One region of the Afifella sp. H1R genome, then DNA from elsewhere that is predicted to be linked to it. Evidence: riboswitches for the same ligand, from Rfam matches in the RefSeq annotation. Region 1 holds a riboswitch; the other holds the start of a gene.
The links. A riboswitch is a leader RNA that binds a small molecule or an ion and turns the genes downstream of it on or off. The one in region 1 is predicted to bind cobalamin.
Positions count from the first base shown of each region.

Region 2: another riboswitch for cobalamin. It lies ahead of L0F51_RS10510 (DUF4198 domain-containing protein); the one in region 1 lies ahead of cobU (bifunctional adenosylcobinamide kinase/adenosylcobinamide-phosphate guanylyltransferase).

Region 1 is NZ_JAKEDY010000001.1:992,094-996,298, forward strand. It holds gene cobN (cobaltochelatase subunit CobN) at 1-861, opposite strand, end outside; gene cobW (cobalamin biosynthesis protein CobW) at 863-1,897, opposite strand; gene cobU (bifunctional adenosylcobinamide kinase/adenosylcobinamide-phosphate guanylyltransferase) at 1,894-2,424, opposite strand; cobalamin riboswitch at 2,761-2,971, opposite strand; gene L0F51_RS20120 (hypothetical protein) at 2,970-3,389, opposite strand; tRNA gene L0F51_RS04685 (tRNA-Asn) at 3,480-3,555, shown strand; gene L0F51_RS04690 (AzlC family ABC transporter permease) at 4,037-4,205, shown strand, end outside.
Region 2 is NZ_JAKEDY010000001.1:2,210,087-2,214,291, forward strand. It holds gene cbiQ (cobalt ECF transporter T component CbiQ) at 1-522, opposite strand, end outside; gene L0F51_RS10500 (cobalt ABC transporter permease) at 525-1,163, opposite strand; gene cbiM (cobalt transporter CbiM) at 1,160-1,792, opposite strand; gene L0F51_RS10510 (DUF4198 domain-containing protein) at 1,808-2,605, opposite strand; cobalamin riboswitch at 2,764-2,977, opposite strand; gene L0F51_RS10515 (DEAD/DEAH box helicase) at 3,139-4,205, opposite strand, start outside.

The DNA of each region.
Region 1 (4,205 bases):
GACGCCGGCGAACGTCACCTGAAGAACCGGCCGACTTCCGCCATCGAGAACGGTCTCGGCAGACGGATCGCCGGTCTTGCCGAGAGCAAAGGCGGTGGCGTTCAGGATGAGCGCAGGATCGTGCTCCTGAAACAGCCCCATTACGAACTCTTTGTCCGCCGCCGCCTTGAGGCTTGAGACGAAAACCGGAAGCGGCCGCAGTCCCCGTTCGGCAAGAGCCGTAGAAAGCGCTTCCACCGGCGCCGTCTGACCCGATTGCACGAGCGCACGATAGAAGACGATCGCCGCAGTCGGCACCTCGCCCTCAAACTTCCGCCCGCCCTCGTAAACGCCGAAAGCCGGCACCGTCTTCGGTGGCGGAGGCGCCTTGTCATACCCGAGAAGATGACCCGAGAACCGCAACGCGTTTTCGAAATTCTCCGCCCCGCCCTCGACCAGATAGGACCAGAGAAGCCGCGTTTCGTCGGCGCCGAGCGTGCCCTCGGCCGCAAGGTCGCCGTCCCATTTGGTATCGCCTGGCATCAACGCCACTTTGGCGCCTGAGCCGCGCGCGATCCGCAGCGTCTCCTCGACGCCGTAGCGCCAATAGCCGACGCCGCCGAGAAGCCGAACGACGATCAGCTTCGCCTCGGCCAGCACCTTCTCGACATAGAGATCGACCGAATAGGGATGCGCGAGCGACATCCAATTGGCGAGCCGAATGGCCGGAAAATCATCCGCCAGCCGGTTCGCCGCCGCAGCCAACCCGGCAATCTCGGTGTCGGCTGCGGAAAGGATGACGATGTCGCCCGGGCTCTGATCGAGATCGACCGCTTCGGAGGCCGCGTCGAGCCCCCGACTCTGGCCCTTGAAGATATGCAATTCAGCCTCCGAGGGCCTCCGTGACGGCCGCCCGATCGACATCGGACAGGCCGATCACCACGAGCTTCGGCTCGCCCGACGATTCACCGTTGCCGCGGTCGAACCAGCTCTCCAGCCTCTGACCCACGGCCTGGACGACCAGCGGCACCTTTTTGCCGTCGATCGCAAGGCGACCCTTGATGCGCAGAACGCCAGGCATGGCGAGCGCCTTGGTGATGCGTGCTTCGGCCTCGGCCTTGTCCGGCGCTGTCACGGCGATGCTGAAGGAATCGAAATCGTCGTGCTCGTGCTCCTCGCCTTCCATTTCATGGTGCGAAAGCCGGGTCTCGCTGTCGTCCTCCGCCCCGGCCCCGACGCCCAGGAGCACTTCGGGCGGCACGATGCCATGCGTGGCACGAATGAGCGACGCAGCGACGCGCTTGTCATCTCCGACGCGCTTTTCCACCCGCAGCATGCCCGCCTCATCGACGAGATCGCTCTTCGACAAGATGATGAGATCGGCACAGCGAAGCTGATCCTCGAACAATTCCTCGATCGGATCGTCATGATCGAGCGACTGGTCGGCTTCGCGTTGCGCGACGAGCTTCGCTTCGTCGCTCGCCATACGACCGGCCGCGACGGCCTCGGCATCGACGACGGTCACCACCCCATCGACGGTCACCCGGTCGCGGACAGCAGGCCAGGCAAAAGCTTTGACGAGCGGCTGTGGCAGAGCGAGCCCCGAGGTCTCGATGACGATGTGATCGGGCGCCTGGCCGCGTGCGAGGAGCCCCTCCATCGCCGGCAAAAAATCGTCCGCCACCGTGCAGCAGATGCAGCCGTTGGAGAGCTCGACGATATCCTCCTCACCGCAGGCGGGGCTGCCGCAATCGGAGAGAAGCCCGCCGTCGAAGCCCATATCGCCGAACTCGTTGACGATGAGGGCGATCTTTCTGCCGTTCGCATTTTCGAGGATGTGGCGAATGATCGTCGTCTTTCCGGCTCCAAGGAAGCCGGTGATGATCGTCGCGGGAATGCGTTCCGAAGCGTTTGTCATGAAGGAAGCTGTCCTTTCAGTGCCAGAGGCAGACCGGCCGCCATGAAGACGACCAGCTCCGCCGAGCGGGCGATTTCCTGGTTGAGACGGCCCTGCGCATCGCGGAAGCGACGAGCCAGGGCGTTATCGGGGACTATGCCGAGGCCGACCTCGTTGGAGACGAGGACGACGGGGCCTTTCGCCGCGGCGAGGGCTGCGCAGAGCTCGCGCGTACGCACGGCGAGGTCCTCTTCGGCGAACAAAATGTTGGAAAGCCAGAGTGTGAGGCAGTCGACGAGCAGGGCCCGATCCGGCGCGGCCTCCCCGGCGATGACGTCCGCAAGCGCGACCGGCTCCTCGACGGTGCGCCATGCCGGTCCGCGCCGGGCCCGATGTGCGGCGATGCGCTCACCCATCTCCGCATCGTCGTCTGCGGGAGGACACGTCGCGACGTAGACGGGGTTGAGCCCGCTTTCCTCCACGAGGCGTTCCGCATAGGCGCTTTTTCCCGAGCGGGCGCCGCCCAAAACGAGTGCCGTGGTTATCATGAGGATTTCGCGGAGCGTTTCCGCGCCAGATGCCAGGCCGACGACACGAGCGGTCGGATGCTTACCGTCCTGCCGGTCGCCATGACGGCCGCATGACCCACGGCCATGCCTTGAACGTGAGGAAACATGACTGCCTCAACGGCAGCGCGGCGAAGACGCGTTTTCTGAAAGATCAGGCGGCGGACACCGCCCGGGCATGGAAGCGAAACCGCTCTGCACGGTGCGCAGATCGTTGGCGATCAATGCGGCGCACCCGGCTCGAGCCCTGGATGGAATCGCCGACGGAAATGTTCCGGAACTTTGCATGCTATCCCCTTTGCCGTCCCTCCGACGGCGTTCGAGTTGCCCTGGTCCGGCAGGTCTCCTGGCTTGCGGGTCTCCGCCCTTCTGCGCCTTCCCGTTGCCGGTGGCTTATGCAGGGGGCTCGCCGCGTACAGTTGCGGGGGCAGCTGCGGATGAGGGATCCCGATCTGGGTCATCCTGTCGCATTCCCTTTTGATCCCCAGGTGCTGTGCACCATTCGGGAACCGGAACCATTTCAAAGACTAAACGGAATCGGAAGACTGTCGCAAGCGCGATTCCGCCGATCGCTCCGTTTCGCTCATGCGTGTATCGCCTGGCGAAACGAACGGCGTCTGCGAATCGATTTTGCCGGCAACGGCCACCTTCCCATTGCCATTTCCCGCGGGCGCGGCCACGTCGAATCGCCGCGCCACGCCCGGATAACGCGTGTAGATCCACACGGTGAACCGCCGCCGCCAGCGCCGCACCGCGGGAATATCGATCGACAACACGATCAGCCCGAGCGGCAGCATCCACAGGCCGAGCACCGGAAGGAAGGCGAAGAGACCGCCGAGAACCAGCAGAATCCCGATACCAACACGCAGAAGCGGGCTGTGCGGCAGAGGCATCTGCCGGCCAAAAAGATGGAGGCGCGAGCGCCGCTTCCTGTCGTTCTTTACCACTTCGGCTTCCTGCCTGTTTTGCATGCGTCAAAAATGGGCTGCGAAAGGATGCTTGCAATGCCCGATGAGTTTGGTATATCGCGCCCCAATTCCCCGGTAGCTCAGTTGGTAGAGCAAGCGGCTGTTAACCGCTGGGTCGCTGGTTCGAGTCCGGCCCGGGGAGCCACCTTCCTTCTCTTCTCATCCCACGATCTCGTCGAAACCGTGTCTTCACGGTGGGTGCCAAAACGGTGGGTGCCAAAAACTGTGAGCACCCGGACCGGCCTGGCCAGGGCAACGGCGCCTGGCCATTCACACGCCGCTCCCGCCTCCATCGACGCGAAGAAGATCGGAAACGATCGCCGTTCGACCTCGAAGGCGGGGTTCACGAGGCGATTCGCAACGCGCCGAGCCCTGCGCAGAATCAGACGTCTCCACGCAGCAGCGGATGCGCAAAATGCGATCGAACGCAGAGAGATTCGCGACGGTCGCTCACGCGCCATCAAAGTTGAAGCGAAAGCAACTTGATTGTTATCATATGTAACGGCGCACGATATTGTGCCGAAATGAAGTCTATTCATTTCGATTAGTTTTTCTGGACACAATATACAAGCTGGAATAAACGGATGGTCGATATTCTACATTGAGATACGCCCTCCCCCGATGCAATGACAAACTCCCCAAACCTCTCCAGCGACGAAGAGGCGTCCGCAGGACACGTTTTCCGTATCGCCGTCGGCGACGCTCTCGTCGTGATTCTGACTTTCCTCGTGATGTTCATGGGCGTCGGCCAGCTCAGCGCTGAAGCCGGTCTCAACGCCGTGCAGACCGCCTTGA
Region 2 (4,205 bases), 1.2 Mb from region 1:
GCGCTGATATTCCTGCTGCAGCACGTCGACATAGCGCACGGTGAACATCAGCAGGTAGATGAGCTTTTCCGGCACCATCAAACGCCGCAGCGCATGGCCGAGCGTCACCGGCTCGGTGGAGCCGACGAGCGCCATCAAGGCGAGGATGACGGCGTTCGCCGTCAGCGCGATCTCCGCCGCCTGCCGCAGCCCCTGCCAGCTCGCCGCAAAGCCGAAGACGGTGAACATCGCATCGCCCGGCACGGTGAAGGGCAGCATGGCGATCAGGAAGATGATGAAGCTGTCCATCATCGCCATGCGTTTGAGCGTCCGCGCGACCGGCAGCCGCGCCGACAGCATCAGGAAGAACGCCGCCAGAAGCCCGGTCGCCAAAACCGCGAGATCCTGCAGGCTCACCATCACGATGGCGAAGGCGACAGCAACGACGATGCGGGTGCGCACGTCGATGCCATCGATCAGCGTACCCTTGGCCTCGCCCGTATCGGTGAGCGCACGCCGTCCGGCTGAGAGAACGTGGCTCATCGTCAGGCCGCCGTCATCTTGCGCCGGGCCGCGATATAGAACGCGACGCCGAAGATGCCGAAGATATAGCCGATCCCGCCGAGGATGCTCTGCATGTCGTGCTTCTCCTTATAGGCGTCGATATCGCGCCGGAGCGGGATCACCTGTTTCTGCACCGCTTCGGTGATCATCTCGTGCTGTGCTTCAAGAAGCGCGGCGAGGTCGACGCCGGAGTTTTGGGCGGTCGCTCCCCCAGTCTCGTCGCCGGAAGACGCCGGCTCGGCGGCACCGGCCGCAGCTTCGGCAGCGACCAGCGCCGGCGATGAGGCCTCCGCACCGCCGATCTCCGGCAGCTCCTCGGCCGACATCCGCACCTGCGCCACATGGCCCGCGCCGAGATTGGCCTTGAAGACGAGCGGCACCGCCTTTTCGGGCTTGTAGGTGAAGGCTCCGGTCTCGTCGGTTACCGCCTCGCCGAGCTTGTTGCCGTTGTCGTCGAACACCTCGACCGTCGCATCGCTCGCCATGTCGCCATTGGAAAAGCCGACCTCGCCTTCCACGACATCGCCGGACGCATAGACCGACGCGATGACCTTGTGAGCGAGAGCCTGCGATGCGGGCAGAAGAGCCAGAAAAACGAGGGCTGCGCAGAGCTTTCTCATAGCGCGACCTCCTCGGCAGCGGACCGATTGAAAGTGGCGAAGAGCTCCGGCTTGACGCGGCGGGCGAGAACCACGGCCGCCCCCGTCACCAGCGCTTCGATGATCATGATCGGGATATGGGCGAAGAAGACGAGCTTGGCGGCCGGGATGAATTCGTCGCCGGACAGCGCCAGAGCGATCGCGACGAACGCCGTCGTCAGCGCGATCGCGAGCCCCCCGCCGATGGCGCCTGAAATCGCGGCGACCGTCAGCGAATTGGAGGCGATCCCCCGCCGGCACAGATAATAGACGATCACCGCCGGCAGCGCGATGTTGAGCGTATTCACCCCGAGCACGGTGAGCCCTCCGAAGCCGAAGAACACCGCTTGCAGAAGAAGCCCGACGAACAGCGCCGGAAAGGCGGCCCAGCCGAGCACCAGCCCGGCCAGACCGTTCATGATGAGATGGACGCTGGAGGGACCGATCGGAACATGGATGAGCGAGGCGACGAAGAACGTCGCGCTCAACACCCCGGCGGCCGGCATTTTTTCCGCCGTCAGCGATTTGAGGCCGAGCGCGATGCCCCCGGCCGCGAGCACCGCTCCCCCGATGACGACGTCATTGGCGAGAGCTCCGTCGACAATATGCATCGATCCCTCCTGCCGTCACTCGACGTCGTAGGCGCGCACCCAGATGACGGCGTCCTGCGAGAGCTCTTTGCCCTCGAACTCCGTCTTCGGACCCGTACCGAGCGCGGCAAAGCCCCAGAACCCGGCTTTCGGGACGCCGAAGGTGAAGTAGCCGTTCTCGTCGCTCATCGCGACGACGGCACCGCCCGGCATCGGCGAGGCTTTGGGTTCGGTGGGCTTGTTCTCGTCCATGGAGGGCTCGGCCGCCATGTATTCGACTTCGATCTCGGCGCCTGCGACCGGCTTGCCTTCCGACAGGACGCGCCCCGTGAAGGTGGAGCCGGCCAGAATGTTGGTCGGGCGATCGAGCGGCACGATTTCCGTCGCAAGCTCTTTGGGCTCGGCCCAGTCGGTCGGCAATTGCGCCCGGTTCAGATAGGCCTTGGCGATCTGCTGGATGTAGATGTCCTCGCTCTCCTCGTAATAGGGCTGAGGCACGACGACGAGCGTGTAATCGCCGGCGCGCTTGGCCGGCAGCGTGGCATCGAAGGCTTGCGCGCTGTTTTCGAGCCCCTCGAAGGAGATCGGCTTGAGGCTGTCCTTGAGATCGATCTTCTTGCCGCGGAAGACGGCGTAGAACTCTTCCGGCGCGCCCATATCCATGACATGGCCGTTCTCGAAGGGGTGCCAGAAGATCAGCTTCAGCGGCACGTCGCCCGGCTCGGCGAGGTTCACCTCGGGCGTATAGATCAGCTGAAAATGCGCTTCGGCTGCGGCGGGAAGAAGGAACGCCGCCGATGTGAGGGCGGCACAGGCAAACTTACGAAGTTTCATTCGTATCGTCTCTCCAATGACTGTGGCGGACGAACCGCGACAGTGATGCGGAAAGGACGATCGGGGTTTTGGCGTGGATTGGGCGCAAATGGGATTCCTGGCGCCGTTCCACCGCCAGACGCTCACCCCGGCGTCCGTTGCGGTGCGGCACCGGTGGCCCGGCGTCGCGCGTCAGCGGCAGGTCTCCTGGCTTGCGGGTCACAGCGTGGCTTCGTCTTCCCAGCGCATATGCGCCAGTGACATGTTGAAGCCCTGCTCGCCGCTCACAGTTGCGGGGGCAGCCACGGTTTCGGTCCCTGCTGGGTACGCCTCACCGTGTTCCCTTTTAATCCGGTCGCTTTGCGTCCGGAAACCGTTGACGCCCCATCTGCCGGCGAATGGCCATAATTGTCAATGCCGTGCACGTTGAGCAGCTATGCCCGGCACGACTTTCCTTTGCCGGCAACGGACGACGCCGAAGGGCGTGCAACGGCACAAAAAAGGCCGACCGCACATGGCGGCCGGCCCTCTCAAAATCAAACGTGTTCAGGCGTTCAGCGCGCGGCGACCTGCTTGTCGCCGGCCCCGGTTTTTGGTTTGCCGCTCTTGCGCAGCATCCGTTCCAGACCGGCCTGGGCGCCCTCGTTGCCGCGGCCGCCGTCGCGGCGGGGCCCGTCACGCCGGCCATCCGCGCCACTTTTGCGGCTCTTGGGCGCGCCGCCCTCGGCCCGCTTGGCCGAACGGCCTCCTTCGGCACCTTCCGGCCTGCGGTTGCGTCCGCCTTTCGGGGCATCGCCGTTGCGGCCTTCATTCCGCCCGTCGCTCCGCCCTTCGTTGCGCCCCTCGGAGCGAGCTTCGAAGGCCGCGGGTTTGTTGCCCGAGCGCCGGCGGTTGCGTGAGGGTGAAGTGCGCTTGCCGGGCTGGCGTGATCTTTCGTCGCGCCGCTCGCCCGCCTGCTGGCGCACGCCTGCAGACGGCGCCTCATCGGTTTCGCCGACCACCTCGGCCCCGGCCTGGGTCGCGACTGCCTCGCGCCGCGGGGCCGCACCATGCGCATCGATCCTCTTGCCGATCAGCTTTTCGATGTCGCGCAGAAGACCCCGCTCGGAATGATCGCACAGCGAGATCGCGATGCCGCTCTTGCCGGCGCGCGCGGTCCGCCCGATGCGGTGCACATAGGCCTCCGGCACGTTCGGCAGCTCGAAGTTGACGACATGCGAGACGTCGTCGATGTCGATGCCGCGCGCCGCGATATCGGTCGCGACCAGAACGGACACACGGCCGTTGCGGAAGGCACCGAGTGCCTTTTCGCGCTGATTCTGGCTCTTATTGCCGTGAATCGCAGCCGAGCGCAGGCCAGCCTTGTCGAGATGCTGGCTGACGCGGTCGGCCCCGCGCTTGGTGCGCGTGAAGACGATCGCCCGCTCCATATCGGCCGTGCCGAGAAGATCGACGAGCATGTCGCGCTTGCCGGCACTCGCCACGTTGATGACGCTTTGTGCGATCTGCTCGATCGGGCGCGACACCGGGGCGACGGAGATTTCCGCCGGCTGATGAAGAAAATCGCCCGCGAGCTTGCGGATCGCCGGCGGCATCGTCGCCGAGAGAAGAACCGTCTGGC